2 regions of the Kandleria sp. genome follow, and region 1 is predicted to be linked to the other one. Evidence: riboswitches for the same ligand, from Rfam matches in the RefSeq annotation. Region 1 holds a riboswitch; the other holds the start of a gene.
The links. A riboswitch is a leader RNA that binds a small molecule or an ion and turns the genes downstream of it on or off. The one in region 1 is predicted to bind thiamine pyrophosphate.
Positions count from the first base shown of each region.

Region 2: another riboswitch for thiamine pyrophosphate. It lies ahead of thiS (sulfur carrier protein ThiS); the one in region 1 lies ahead of thiM (hydroxyethylthiazole kinase).

Region 1 covers NZ_JAGBIX010000006.1:6,409-14,490, forward strand. The annotation lists gene J6L95_RS01375 (PTS sugar transporter subunit IIA) at 1-25, opposite strand, end outside; gene J6L95_RS01380 (BglG family transcription antiterminator) at 226-2,136, shown strand; gene J6L95_RS01385 (TenA family protein) at 2,170-2,844, opposite strand; gene J6L95_RS01390 (class I SAM-dependent methyltransferase) at 2,819-3,439, opposite strand; gene thiD (bifunctional hydroxymethylpyrimidine kinase/phosphomethylpyrimidine kinase) at 3,423-4,232, opposite strand; gene J6L95_RS01400 (HAD family hydrolase) at 4,261-4,932, opposite strand; gene thiE (thiamine phosphate synthase) at 4,925-5,557, opposite strand; gene thiM (hydroxyethylthiazole kinase) at 5,547-6,365, opposite strand; TPP riboswitch at 6,437-6,547, opposite strand; gene lysS (lysine--tRNA ligase) at 6,622-8,082, opposite strand, start outside.
Region 2 covers NZ_JAGBIX010000098.1:1,345-9,426, forward strand. The annotation lists gene thiH (2-iminoacetate synthase ThiH) at 1-628, opposite strand, end outside; gene J6L95_RS10740 (thiazole synthase) at 641-1,414, opposite strand; gene thiF (thiamine biosynthesis protein ThiF) at 1,430-2,053, opposite strand; gene thiS (sulfur carrier protein ThiS) at 2,054-2,248, opposite strand; TPP riboswitch at 2,295-2,400, opposite strand; TPP riboswitch at 2,431-2,537, opposite strand; gene mscL (large conductance mechanosensitive channel protein MscL) at 2,605-3,012, opposite strand; gene J6L95_RS10760 (ZIP family metal transporter) at 3,074-3,856, opposite strand; gene J6L95_RS10765 (ABC transporter ATP-binding protein) at 3,939-4,643, opposite strand; gene J6L95_RS10770 (ABC transporter ATP-binding protein) at 4,654-5,421, opposite strand; gene J6L95_RS10775 (branched-chain amino acid ABC transporter permease) at 5,418-6,365, opposite strand; gene J6L95_RS10780 (branched-chain amino acid ABC transporter permease) at 6,369-7,244, opposite strand; gene J6L95_RS10785 (ABC transporter substrate-binding protein) at 7,304-8,082, opposite strand, start outside.

The DNA.
Region 1 (8,082 bases):
TTTGTTCATTTAGCATATTGTTCATGCTCGCACCTCCCTTTGACACTTCTAAGTATAGTTAACATCTTTTCCCTTCTCAATCCATTCCATTTCCACTTTAAGCGGAAATGTGTAAGCTCTTACATCTCCTATTTCCACATTTAAACGGAAATGATTTCCATTGCCATTTCAAGTTGGCATGCTAATATATCATTATTAATAAGTTGATTTTATTGGAGGAACACTATGTTCAATTACAAGAGACTTGATGACATTTTTAACTACATCCGTAATAATGAATTCACAACTGCGAGTAAACTCTCATTACTTTTAAAAGTATCTGAAAGAACTATTAGAACTGATATCAATAATCTCAACGACAATCTTATTGGAGCCTCTATAAAATTAAAACGACGCTCTGGTTATTATGTTGAAATACATGATTTAGATGCATACAACAAATTCATTGCTAGTTTTAAAGAAAGCAGTTCAAAAGATAAAGAATTAGATTCCAGCCAGGATCGTGTAAAATACATTTTATCGATTTTGCTATATAGTCATGACTATATTTCTATCGACGATCTCGCAGATTCAGTTTTTGTAGCTAAAAACACACTTTCAAACTACATTAAAACCATTAAAAAAATACTCCCAGTTTATAATTTGGAGTATATCGTAAAGCCAGGAATAGGCATTAAAATTATCGGAAATGAATCTAACAAAAGAGAATGTATTATCAATGAAATTTATTCTCAAGATCATTTATCAATGATACTCTCTACAAGTGAGAAAACATTCTTTAATGATATAGACCTACATAATATTGGGCACATCATTATTAATATCTTCAACAAATACAAAATTGAAACAGATGATTTTAAACTAAATAATTTATCCTTACATTTCGCTTTAATGATTTCAAGAATCCTTAATGATGACTACATAAGTCTTACTAATTCAGTTGAAATTCCCGAGGAAATATACACGATCACAAGTGAAATATGTCAATCTATTGAAGAATATTTTGGTATCACAATTACCAACGGTGAGAAAAATTACATTGCATTACGTGTTCTCGCTAACATAAAATACCAAGATCAATCTATCAATAATGCAAAAATCAAATCACTTGTACAAGATATAGTCGAAACCATCTATTCAAATTATCGTTTTGATCTAAGAAATGATTCCGTTCTAAAAAATGATCTTTTTAATCATTTAAAAACATCAATGAGCATGATGGAACTCAATATAGAAAATAGGAATCCCTTATTAAACACAATAAAAACAAATTATCCTTTACCTTTTGAAATCGCAAAAACTGTATTCAAGCAGATTGATACTCTTGAATTCACCGATGATGAACTTGGATATATCGCCTTACATATCGGTGCATCAATTGAAAGATGCTTTTCAGGATCACTGAAAAAGAAATATGTTTATCTTGTATGCGGATCTGGACAAGCCACTACAAGAATGCTTGAAGCACGCCTAAATAATGTATTCGGAGATAAAATCTTCATTGTTTCTAGATTGTCCTATCATGAATTTATAACACTTAAAAATGAAGATTTTAACGGTATTGATTTCGTTATCTCTACAATACCGCTCGAGTCCACATATAGCCCAACAATTACTGTAGACTTTTCACTTCCTCAAAACGATATTGAGACTGTGTCTCATTTTATTGCTTCAATCAACCAAGGGAAATCAAAAAAGATTCAGAAATTCTTTTCTCCATCACTTTTTATACATGAATCTACTTCTATATCTAAAAATAAATTATTAGAAAAAATGAATAACATGCTTATACAAGAAGGGATTGTTGATGAAAACTTCTTAACAAGTGTATATGAACGAGAAAATCTATCCAATACCAATATGAATGAAGTTTTCGCTCTCCCTCATCCTTTAGATGTCATTGCTCTAAAAACAAAAGTTGCTGTGGCCATACTAGATAAACCTATTATTTGGAACAAAGATGAAACAATCAAAATTGTCTTTCTTCTAGCCATTAAAAAAGGTGATACTACTGACATGGAACATCTCTACGATTTATTCATTGAAGTTGTAAATAACCCCAAATTACAGCAGGGCATTATTCATTCATTGACTTACAATCAATTCATAGAAACACTAGATGAATATATAAATTAAAATGCCAAATGGAATAACTCCATTTGGCATTCTTCATAATACATTCCAAAATTGATTTTCAAATTGAGCACACTTCACAAAAATATCGCAAAGAATTTCTGCTTGATCTGTATCAAGAAATCTCGTCATCTCATTAATAAGATCAATCCAATCCTGATTAGCATCAATATATGATCCCGTAGAATAAGCATCAAACCAGTCCTTATAGAGTGAATGTTCATTATTCCCATAAAGTTTCCATGCCTTCTCGCTAACATAGGCATATCCCCATGAACATTGAAGAAGCGCAATAACGCCTCCTAACATAGTATGTTCTTCAATGACTGATTTAATGTAAGAAATATAATCTTTAATGACCGGTTTAATCTTACAATTACAAATCTCTTTTTGAGTAATACCTACTCTATTCATATAAGGAACATGTACAGAATATGTTTCATGCATCGTTTCATTGATCATCTTATCTAAATGATTAGACAAGTTCTCATGTACACACATATTCTTTAGTTTCTTTAAAATATCCAAATAATCTAATAAATAGAAATAATCTTGCATCAAGTAGTTTTTAAAACGATCTATATCTAAGACACCTTTAGCCATTTGAACAATAAAATCATTTTTTACTTCATTATCCCAAAGCGCTGATACTCTCTTAAAAAGAAGATCAGTAAACTTTAAATTATCACTTCTTCGCAATGATTGCGACATATCCACCACTCTTATACCCTTCCTGAACATCTTCAACTTCTTCATTAGTATACAATGGATTGCGAATTAATGTTTGTAAATATTGAAAATCATTAAAATTAATGCTTTTTAGCACATCAATTTTCTTTTCAGTAGAATGCCATACTCCCGATGAAGCTAACGCTAATGGATAAGGTAAAGCTGGCATTACACCATTAAGATAATCATGATCATATGTATTTAAGCTTTTTCCAAGAAGATACACACTTTCTTTAGGTACATCAAGAAGAATGAGCTTTCCATTCTTCTTTAATGCCTGTCTACATTTCTTATAAGTAGGAAGATCTACATCTTCAATAAGACCATATTTGATCACATTGACTCCCCTTTTTTTCGCAATCTCTCCCATATCTTTTGAAGGTTCAATACCTTCAATATGACGAGAATCAATATAGCTTTCAAATAAGCCACTACCACATCCTACTGAGAGGATTCTCTTGTTTTCAATATCACCTAATGCTTTCTTGAATAGTTTTAATTCACTCATAAATAAGTTTTCATTCTTCATGAACCATTCATCATACTTTTTATCATATCCATCAAATTTCTGTATCATCTTTATTCACTTCAAATAGTACATAATTATGAGCCAATGGCCCACTTCCTTTTCCTAGATCAAGCTGTGCTTCTAATGCTTTAGAAATATAGTCTTTAGCATGTTTGACTGCCTCATCTAAGCTTTCTTCTCTAGCTAAAAATGAGGCAATAGCACTGGATAATGTACACCCTGTTCCATGTGTGTTGTTATTGTTAATTCTCTTCCCCTTAAACCATATATAACTACCATCACGATAAAGAAGATCATTTGCATCATTAATTTGATGCCCTCCTTTACAAAGCACATTACAGCCATATTTCTCATAGATGATTCTTGCTGCTGTAATCATATCTTCTTCATTGTTAATCTTAATATCAGATAAAACTTCAGCTTCAGGAATATTAGGTGTAATTACTGTGGCAACAGGTAATAACTCCTTTTTTAATGTTTCAATTGCATCATCACTAATAAGCTTAGCTCCACTTGTAGCGACCATTACTGGATCTACTACTATGTTTTTAGCATGATATTTCTTTAATGAGTTTACAATCGTATGAATCAGTTCACTTGATGAAACCATTCCTGTCTTAACAGCATCAGGATAAATATCAGTAAAGACTGCATCCAACTCTAAAGAAAGAAATTCTGGTGTGGCCTCCATAATTCCACTTACCCCCGTTGTATTTTGTGCAGTCAATGCTGTTATGGCAGACATAGCATATACACCATTCATAGTCATCGTCTTTAAATCTGCCTGAATGCCGGCGCCTCCACTAGAATCACTTCCAGCGATTGTTAATGCTTTTTTCATGATTATTCCTTCTTTCTTCGCATTTATTTTATAAAGTGATAGGAAGTGGTGCCCCCAACTTGCCGCTTTTAAAAGCTGAGTAATCTTTCAGATAATAATCAGCCATCATTTTTAATTCATACTGGTTCTTTTCTCCATATTGATCAAAGACAGCTATCACAATATAGCCAGCTTCCCTCGCTGTCTTTAATGCATAAAGAGAATCTTCAAAAACCAATGTTTCTTCTTGTAAAACATGAAGATAACGTGTAGCTTCATCATAAATATCTGAAGAATGCTTGCTTTTTCCTATTTCACTTGTCGTAAATATTTTTTCAAAATATTCATATAGACCATTTCTTCTTAAAGCTTTTTCAACTTGAACACTATCACTGCTTGTAGCTGCTACAATCTTGATACCTTGTTTCTTAATAAATGCTAAAAGCTCTTTAGCACCATCTTTTTCATGAACTTCATTAACATAGAAGTTCTCAATCATATTCTTGATATCTTCTACAATCTCAACACTGCTTTTTTCTACATGATAATGTTCACTAAGATACCTTGCTCCTTCTTCCATACTCATAGAAAACAAGATATCATTAAGACCTTTTTCAGCTTCTATCCCTATAGAACTTAAATAACGTTTTCCTAGATCATTCCACATTTCCATTGAATCTAGAATCACACCATCAATATCAAAAATAGCTCCCTTAATCATAAAGTGCCTTTCTTGTTTCTTTCTTAAGATCAATAGCTGCTTGTTTAATATCTTCTTTACCAAAGATAGCACTAATGACCGCAATACCGACAATACCGCTGCCAGAAAGCTTATGGACATTTTCTTTACTAATACCACCAATCGCAATGACGGGGATAGATACCGCCTCACATATCTCTTTTAATATTTCAAAAGAAACATCTGATGCATCATCTTTTGAACTTGTAGGAAATACAGCACCTACTCCTAAATAATCAGCACCACCTTTTTCAGCACATAATGCCTCTTCAACACTTGAAGCAGATACCCCAATGATTTTTTCTTCTCCTAAAATACGACGTACATCTTCTACGTTCATATCATCTTGTCCAACATGTACACCATCCGCATTTATTTTTTTGGCAATATCCACGTTATCATTAATCACAAAGGGCACATGATACGCTTCACATAATGACTTAATCTCTTTAGCTTCTAATAGAAACGTCTCTTCATCTAAAGTCTTTTCTCTTAATTGAATAAAGGTAACTCCACCATCTAGACTTTCTTTCACATCATCATAAAGGCGTCTTCCATTTAACCAATGACGATCCGTTACCCCATAAAGCAATAATTCATCGTACATCGTATTTAGCTCCTTTATTTAAAGTCTCTTCATCCATATTAAAGATGGCATCAATAATACGATTACGATATGTCGCATTACCATCTCCATCTTGCATATGATTCCAGGCTATTTCACCAGCTAATCCCATCATACAAACTGAAGCAGCTGCTGCTTCTAAAGGATTCTTATTGGCGATAAGAAATGCGGTCATCATACCTGATAACTGACATCCTGTACCGGTAATTCTGCTCATTTCTTTACGACCATTTCTTATGACAAAACATCTTTCTTCATCACTTACTAGATCAATGGCACCGGTAATCGCAATAATAGCACCTGTCTTTTTTGCAAATGATTTTACAAATAATATAGCTTCATCAAGATTGTCTTCTGTAATGACATCGGCTATGTCTGCATCGACACCCTTGGTCGTTCCACTTCCCAGTGCCAATGTCTTAATTTCTGAAATATTTCCTCTGATTACATCGAATTTGATTTCTTTCAATAAATTCAACGCCGTGTTGGTACGCAGTGCGGAAGCACCAGCACCAACTGGATCTAATAAAACGACATGATGTAATTCATTAGATTTCTTTCCTGCAAGAAACATTGATTGAATGCTTCTTTTGTTTAATGTACCAATGTTGATATTAAGGCCACCACAGATGGATGTAATATCTTCTACCTCTTCAGCTTCATCAGCCATAATCGGACTAGCACCACATGCAAGCAATACATTGGCAACATCATTTACTGTGACATAATTGGTAATGTTATGGACTAGTGGTACATTCTTTCTGACCTTGTTTAAATTTTCCCCCAGCATCTTTTTTCTCCTTATTCTTCCAACAAAAAAGCAGATATACCAACTCTGATATATCTGCTTATACGCAAAAAAACTCTCGCACAATGATATCCCTACGTTGGCATTATCCAAATCAGGTTATGGGTCCGAGCTCTTGTTACTCTCGTTCTCAGCCTGCCTTACAAGCTCCCCTGTTGTTGGTAATAGACTATCATCATATTGAAAATTATGCAAACGTTTTCTTAATAAAAAAGAGCATCCAAGGATGCTCTTTACATTAATCATTAATATTCTTCATTGCAGGGAATAAGATAACTTCTCTGATAGTATCCTGACCAGTCAATAACATAACTAATCTATCAATTCCCATACCCATTCCACCTGTTGGTGGCATACCATATTCTAAGGCTTCTACATAATCCATATCCATTTCGTTGGCTTCATCGTTACCAAGTTCTCTTTCTTTTAACTGGTTAGCGAATCTTTCATACTGATCAATTGGATCATTTAATTCAGTAAATGCATTTGCATATTCATTACCACAAATGAATAATTCGAATCTCTGAGTGAAACGAGGATCTTCTAGGTTCTTCTTAGCTAATGGAGAAATTTCAATTGGATGACCATATACGAATGTTGGTTCTACAATAGTTTCTTCTACATACTTTTCAAAGAATGCATTGATGATATGACCATAAGCGAAATGTGGTTCAACTTCAATTTCATGTTCTTCTGCTAACTTTTTAGCATCTTCAAATGACATATGTTCATTGAAATCAATACCAGTCTTTTCCTTAATTGCATCAGTCATAGAGATTCTCTTGAATCCTGGTGCTAATGAAATCTTGTGTCCTTTATATTCAATATCATAAGTACCATTTACAGTCATAGCTGCATTGGCAATGATACCTTCAGTTAAGTCCATCATACCTTCTAGATCAGAGAATGCTTTATAGACTTCAATTGTAGTAAATTCAGGGTTATGAGTTCTATCCATACCTTCATTTCTGAATAATCTACCAATTTCATAAACAGCATCCATACCACCGACAATTAATCTCTTAAGATTTAATTCAGTCGCAATTCTTAAATAGAAATCTGAATCTAACGCATTAAAATGTGTTACGAATGGTTTAGCTGCTGCCCCACCAAGAATGTTATTCATGATTGGTGTTTCAACTTCTACGAAATGTTTAGAATCTAAGTAGTTCTGGATAGATCTAATGATCTTAGGTCTAGTGAAAGCAACTTTTCTTGCTTCTTCATTCATGATTAAGTCTACATATCTTCTTCTAAAACGTTCTTCAGTATCAGTTAAACCATGGAACTTTTCAGGTAAAGGTCTTAATGCTTTAGATAAATGAGTATATTCATCAACACGGACAGTTAATTCACCCATGTCAGTTACCATTAATTCCCCTTTAACACCAATGATGTCTCCAAGATCTCCACGTTTAACGATTTCATAGATCTCTTCTCCAACAACATCTTTTCTTACATAAAGCTGAATGCTGCCATCACGATCTAATAGATCCATGAAACATACTTTCCCTTTACGTCTTCTTCTAATGATACGTCCTGCAATCTGTACAGAGACTTTCTTTTCTTCTAGTTCTTCTTTAGTGCATGAACCATATTCTCTTCTAATATCTGATGTATATGTTTCTACATCATACTTCTGTCCAAATGGATCAATACCTAAGTTTGCTAATTCTTCTAGTTTCTGTCTACGTACCTG
Region 2 (8,082 bases), on a different contig from region 1:
GATACTTATATTCATCAGTATTGACAGGATAAATTTCAAGTCCGACCATACGAAAATACTTTTTTGCCAGCTTGCACGCTTCTCCGATATAGTGAACATCGCTTTGTCCTCTGCTTTCACCAGTAAGAATGAGGATTTCTTCCATGCCAGAGTTGGCTATAACTTCCATTTCATTTTCAATCTGTTCCCTGTTAAGCTTCATACGATGGATGTGATTGTAGCAGTTAAAACCGCAATACACACAGTAGTTCTCACAGTAATTTGCGATATATAAAGGGGTAAACAAGTAAACTGTATTTCCGAAATGTTTACTTGTTTCAAGTCTTGCTTTCTGAGCCATTTGTTCCAAATAGGGCTCTGCCGCAGGCGAAAGCAAGGCCTTGAAATCCTCAATTGAACATGTGTCATGATGTAATGCTCTAAGTACATCTTGTTTTGTATATTGCGTATAATCATAGCTATTCATTGCTTCAATTACTTTTGAACAGACATCTGATTCAATGATTTCCATTCCCGGAAGATATTCCATGTGATTCTTGCGATAAGATGGATCAGTTTCTAGTCTATGTTTTTTCTTGAGCGCTGCGGATGAAAGGTGCTTGGAGTCTACGTAAAATTGATTTTCCATTTTGTCTTCTCCTTAGTCTCGCAAGAATCCTGTCAATGGATCAGAAGCAGAAGCACCACGATTGATGACACGTCCAAGACCTGACAGATACGCCTTTCGTCCTGCTTCTACGGCCTGATTGAACGCTGAAGCCATCAATGGCAGATCTCCCGCTGTCGCAATTGCAGTATTCGCCATAATTGCAGAAGCCCCCATCTCCATAGCTGCACACGCCTCTGATGGCTTACCGATTCCTGCATCTACGATAATAGGAAGATCAATTTCATCAATAAGAATCTGAATAAAATCCTTAGTCGATAAACCCTTATTTGATCCAATCGGCGATGCCAAAGGCATAATCGCAGCGGCTCCCGCCGCAGCTAAATCACGAGCGACATTAAGATCAGGATACATATAGGGCAACACTACAAATCCTTCTTTCGCAAGGATTTGTGTTGCCTTGATTGTCTCTTGATTATCTGGCAAAAGATACTTTGTATCTCGCATGATTTCTATTTTAATGAAGTCACCACATCCCAGTTCTCTTGCGAGTCGGGCAATGCGCACAGCTTCCTTTGCATTTCTTGCACCTGATGTATTAGGAATAAGAGTTACCCCTTTAGGAATATAGTCTAAAATATTTTCATGTTCCTTCGTATTGGCACGACGAATGGCAAGAGTAATCATTTCTGCTCCTGCATCTTTCACTGCCGCATCAATAAGTTTCATTGAATATTTTCCCGACCCTAATATAAAACGGGAATTAAACTCATGCCCACCGATGATGAGCTTATCATTATTTATCATAAATATACCTTCTTTCTATTCACCTGCAAGAATCCGCAGGATTGTATGCGCCTGATGAGCAGCGCAAAGCATCACTCTAGAAGATACTAATCCCATCGTATTCTTTACATCGCTGACTTCATCACCACATAAATAAAATCTATTTGTCAATTTTCTAGTCTTAATAAGATTAGGTGAGCCCATGCCAGCCATACCAGATGCAGCTACCACATAACAATCAGGTAGCTTTTCTAAAACACCATTGACTAACATGGCCTTACAAGATGGATCATCAAAAGCTTCACACACGATATCTGCATCTTTAAGAAGACTTACAATATTATCTTCTGTAATCTTTTCATTGATTGCCTCAATATCAATATAAGGAGCAACCTCCAAGATATTTTCTAAAAGAGCTTCCGTCTTATTACAACCAATCTGATTCACTTTATAGCACTGACGATGCAGATTCGTCATATCTACTTGATCAAAGTCAATCAGTATAAGCTTTCCCACACCTGCTCTCGCTAATGCGATCGCAATATGTGAACCAAGACCTGCTAATCCACAAATCGCAACTGTCGCATTAGAAAATTGTTCATACAAGGAAAGACCAATACGATTGATCAAAGCCTCTCTCCATTCTTGTTTTAAACTCATTTACCCACCTCCTACGAAGCTGACAATTTCTACAACATCTTCATCTTTAAGAATGGTCTTATCATACATTGACTTTAAGACAATCTCTTCATTGCGTTCTACCGCAATGACCCTAAGATCGTAATCTGTTGACTTCAGAAATTCAGATATGCTTTCTCCTGCAATATCCAATTCCTTGCCGTTGACCTTCACCATAATTACACCCCCATAAAAAAGAGAAATATCCTATTTGGACATTTCTCATGATCTACACACAATTCCCTACGCTGGCATTATCCAAATCAGGTATAAGGGTCGAAGTTGATAACTTCCTCTCAGCCTGCACACAAGCTCCCCACTTCTATTGTAAAAAAGACGACACCTTATGATGCCGCCTAAAATCCTAGTAAATGACTTCCTACGACGGCATTATCCGCATCAGGTTATAGGGTCGAAGTTCGATCACTTCCTCTCAGCCTGCTTACAAGCTCCCCTGTATTTCTTTTATATGATATATCTAAATCAATAAAAAGGCAATAGAAAAGGAAATCCTATAGATTTCCTTTTCATGGTTATTTGTTTTTAAGTAAATCTCTAATTTCTTCAAGTAAAACAATATCGTCTGGTTTTACTGCTTCTTCAGGTTTACTTTCTTCTTCTTTCTTAAGTTTATCCTTTGCTTTATTAATTGATTTAACAATTAAGAAAATACATAAGGCAAGCAATAGGAAGTTGATGAATGAAGATACAAAAGCGCCATATTTAATAGAAACAGTTCCAGCTGGTCCAATTGACATTTTGAAGACAGCTTCATCTAAGCTATCCGGAATTTTAATAATTCCTGAGATGACACCCATTAGCATATTTACTAATGCAGTAACAACATCTTTTAAAGCACCACCTAAGATGACACCGACTGCCATATCAATGACGTTTCCAGTAAAAGCAAACTCTTTAAATTCTTTCCATAAGTTTTTCATAAAATACCTCCCTGCACATAATTATATCAAATCTTATCAATTTGAAAAGCATTTCACTCTATTAACCTAAAACTACATCTAGAATCATCATTAATGTGAATCCTATCGCAAATCCCATTGTCGCAATATTCGAATGTTTACCAACATTGGCACTTGGAATAAGTTCTTCGATGACCACATAGATCATGGCACCTGCCGCAAATGATAAGAAATACGGCAATAATGGGATAGTAATTGATGTTAATGCAATAACGAGTAATCCTCCCAATGGTTCAACCAGACCTGAAGCTGTTCCCATCAGGAAGGCTTTCATTTTACTTACACCTTCTGCTTTTAATGGCATAGAGATGATTGCTCCTTCAGGAAAGTTCTGTATTGCGATACCAATGGATAATGCTAACGCGGACATAAGTGTCATTGTCGATGTTCCAGACGCAATTCCGGCAAGAACAACACCCACTGCCATTCCTTCAGGGAAATTATGAAGCGTTACAGCTAAAACCATCATTGTGGTTTTCTGAAGCTTAGCTTTTATTCCTTCTGGTTCATCACTTTCAATATGAAGATGAGGTACAATATGATCTAGTACAAGCAAGAATAAGACTCCTAACATGAATCCTACTGCTGCTGGCATGACACGCCATTTTCCCATCTTTTCTGACATTTCTATTGCTGGAATAAGCAATGACCAGGCTGAAGCCGCAACCATGACACCTGCCGCAAATCCTAGCAATGCTTTTTCTAATTTTTTATTCATAGCCTCTTTCATAAAGAATACCATCGCACTTCCGAGCGTAGTACCCAATACCGGAATAAGAAGGCCTATTAGTATATAATTATTCATAATTTTTTTCCTCCCTATCTCTAGTATAGGGATTTTTGTATTTTATACCAACAATATGCAAAAAAAGAGCATAAATGCTCTTTTATCCTAGATATGCTTCTTTTACACGTGAATTATTAGCAACATCTGCTGCTTTACCAGAAACAGTGATTGTTCCTGTTTCTAGAACATATGCTTTATCCGCAATCTTTAATGCTTTAGAGGCATTTTGTTCTACAAGAAGAACAGTTACACCTTCTTCTTTATTGATTGTCTTGATGATATCAAAGATTTCATTGACAAGAATTGGTGAAAGCCCCATTGATGGCTCATCAAGCAATAATAGCTTTGGTTTACTCATCAAGGCACGTCCCATTGCAAGCATCTGTTGTTCACCACCGGATAATGTACCGGCAAGCTGTTTCTTACGTTCTTCAAGTCTTGGGAATAGAGAGTAGATATGCTGGATATCATCTTCTATCTTGTTGTCATCTCTTAAGAATGCACCCATTTCAAGATTATCTTCTACAGAAAGCTGTGCAAAGATACGTCTTCCTTCTGGTACCTGAGCTAAGTTTAATCCAACAATCTTATGGGCAGGCATTTTAGAAATATCCTTGCCATCAAAGATGATCTCACCACTCTTGCTTGAAATAAGTGAACTGATCGCATGAAGCGTTGATGTTTTACCAGCACCATTGGCTCCGATTAAAGCAACGATTTCTCCTTCTTCTACTTCAAAAGAGACATCTTTAATCGCATGAATGACACCGTAGTTTACATTTAAATCTTTTACTTTAAGTAACATGCAATACCCCCTATTCTTCACTACCTAAATAGGCTGCTACTACTTCTGGATTATTTCTGATTTCATCTGGTGAACCAAATGCTAAAACTGTACCAAAGTTTAATACACAGATCTTCTCACAAATACCCATGACAAGTTTCATATCATGTTCAATAAGAAGAATAGAAATATCAAATTTCTTTCTAATTAAAGCAATTGTTTCCATCAATTCTGCTGTTTCAGTTGGGTTCATCCCTGCAGCAGGTTCATCCAATAATAATAATTTAGGAGAAGTTGCCAAGGCTCTGGCAATTTCTAGCTGACGCTGTTTCCCATAAGGAAGATTGGATGCCTTAACATCCGCAAATTCTTCAAGACCAAATACTGACAATAGCTCTCTGGCTTTCTGATCCATTTTTTCTTCTCCCTTAAAATAGCTAGGAAGATGTAAAATAGATGATAATAATGAATATTCATGAGAATGATGAAGACCAACTTTTACATTATCAATAACACTCATCTCCTTGAAAAGACGAATATTCTGAAATGTTCTAGCAATTCCCATCTGGGTAATCTGCGTTGGTGATTTTTTATTTAGACTTACACCATCAAGTAAGATTTTACCGCTTGTTGGTTTATACACCCCTGTCAACAAGTTGAAGATCGTTGTCTTACCTGCACCATTAGGTCCAATAAGACCAAATAATTGACCTTCTCCAATTTCAAAGTTGAACTCATCAACGGCTTTAAGTCCACCGAATTGAATACCCAATCCGGATGTTTTTAATAATGGTTTCATAGTGACTCCTCCTTCCCTTTCTTATTCAAGAATGGAATCATACGTTTTAATGCAATACCTGCATCACTATGTTTAAGTAACATTGCTGCAATTAATACGATTGCATAAATTAACATACGATAGTTAGAGAAGCTGATTAATAATGAAGGAACAACTGTTAAGGCGATAGCCGCAATAATTGAACCTGGCAAGCTTCCCATTCCGCCTAATACGACCATAACAAGGATTTCTACTGATTTGTTATAATCGAAATATTTAGGAACAAGAACTGGAATGTAATGTGAATAAAGTGCCCCTGCTGCTCCCGCAAAGAATGCAGAAATAACGAAGGCTAAGATTTTATAGTAAGTAATGTTGATACCTGATAATTCTGAAGCTGTTTCATCTTCTTTTACTGAGATGATTGCACGTCCATGACGAGAATGAACGATACTGTAAACCACAAAAATTGTTAATGCAGCAATCAAGTAAACAAAAGTAAAGTTTGTTTCATGAGGTGTACCAATTAACCCTCTTGAACCATTAGTGATCTTCAAGTTAACAATGATAACACGAATGATTTCATTGAATGCTAAAGTGATGATACAAAGATAATCACCTTTTAATCTTAAAGAAGGAACACCTACGACAATACCGATGAGTGCTGCTGCAAGAGCACCGATAAGAAGTGTCAATAAGAATGGCCACTGATAATAGATACTTAAAATAGCTGAAACATAAGCACCTACAGCCATGAATCCGGCATGTCCTAATGTCAACTGACCTAAGTAGCCAGTAGCTAAGTTCAATGATACAGCCAGTACAATATTAATACCGCAAAGCATAATAATACCTGACCAGAAACTATTTAAGATGCCAAGTGACATCAGCAATGTTAATACAATATATGGAATCGCCGCCATAAGAAGGGCTAAAATAAGCGATTTTACTAACTTCTTTTTCATGCGCTATACCTTCTCTCTTACGTTCTTTCCAAATAAACCAGCTGGTTTAATCAATAAAATAAGAATCAAGATACCAAATACAATAGCATCAGAGAAATCTGATGAGATATATGAGATAGTCAATGATTCAGCAACCCCGATCATAAGTCCACCGACCATGGCACCAGGAATGCTACCAATTCCTCCAAGTACTGCCGCAATGAAGGCCTTAATTCCTAGCATTGCACCAATATATGGATTAATAAGTGAGAACTTTGCCCCATAGATGACACCTGCTACAGCACCTAATCCAGAACCAATCGCAAAAGCTAAAGAGATAGTTGAAGAAACATTGATTCCCATAAGCTGTGCTGCTCCAGCATCTTCTGAAACGGCACGCATTGCTTTCCCCATTTTTGTCTTATGAATAAAGAATAACAATGCACCAGTACAGACACCTGAAATAATTAATGTAATTAATGTGATATATGTGATATGCAAACCACCAAGATGGAATGAACCTTGTGGCATGATATCAGGGAATGTTTTTCCTGATGATGTAAAGATCAAGTAGAAAACATTCTGTAATAAATAAGAAACACCGATAGCTGTGATCAATACTTCCAATGATCCTTTACCACGTAGTGGCTTATAAGCTACCTTTTCAGTAATAACACCTAATGCGGCAGTCAATACAACAGAAAGAGCGATTGCTGCAACAGGAGGTAATCCTAAGCTTGAGATACCTACTAGTGCAAAATAAGAAGAGGCCATGATGATTTCACCATGAGCGAAGTTGATCATCTTCCCAATGCCGTATACCATTGTATATCCAATTGCAACCAGTGCATACATACTACCGGTTGATAATCCATTGATAATCTGATTAATAAAATCCATAGAGAACTCCTTTCAATAATACTAAAGGGAGAGTATATGCTCTCCCTAATCATACTTCCTTATGAAACAGTGACATACTTTCCATTCTTAACTGTTACGGTAACCATTTCCTTCTGTGGATCATGATACTCATTGTATTTGAATCCACCACATGCTGCTTCATCATTTGTAACAGTGATTTTAGCAAGCTGTTCATTGATCTTATCTGGATCAGTAGATTTAGCAGCATTGATTGCTTTCATCATAACAGTTACAGCATCATATTCCATTGCAGCAAACATGTTAGGCATTGTATTATACTTCTTCTGATAAGCATCGATAAATTCTTTTGCTGGACCAGAAGTTGCATCTTTATTAAATCCTGATACATAGTAAGTATTTTCGAAGTTTTTAGCATTTACACCTTTAACTCCAAGGATACCATCCCATCCATCTCCACCAAATAGTGGAACGTTAATACCAGCATCTCTTAACTGTTTTGTAATAGTAACAACTGATTCATAGTAATCTGGAAGATAAACTGAATCACATCCACTAGCTTTGATCTTAGAAATGAAAGTAGAGAAATCTTTAGTGTTGGCATTGTATGCTCCACTATAAACAACATTAACATTCTGATTTTTAGCTTCTTTTTCAAATGAAGCATCAAGACCTGCAGAGTAGTCTAATTCTTTGTTATAAAGAATTGCAACTTTTCTAAAGTTAAATTTAGTATTACAAAGTTTAGCTAAATAAGTACCAGCATATGAATCATTAGTACAGATTCTAAATACATTCTTATAAGCTTTCTTTGTAGATGAATCAATAGTAATGTTATCTCCTGTACCTGATGGTGTAA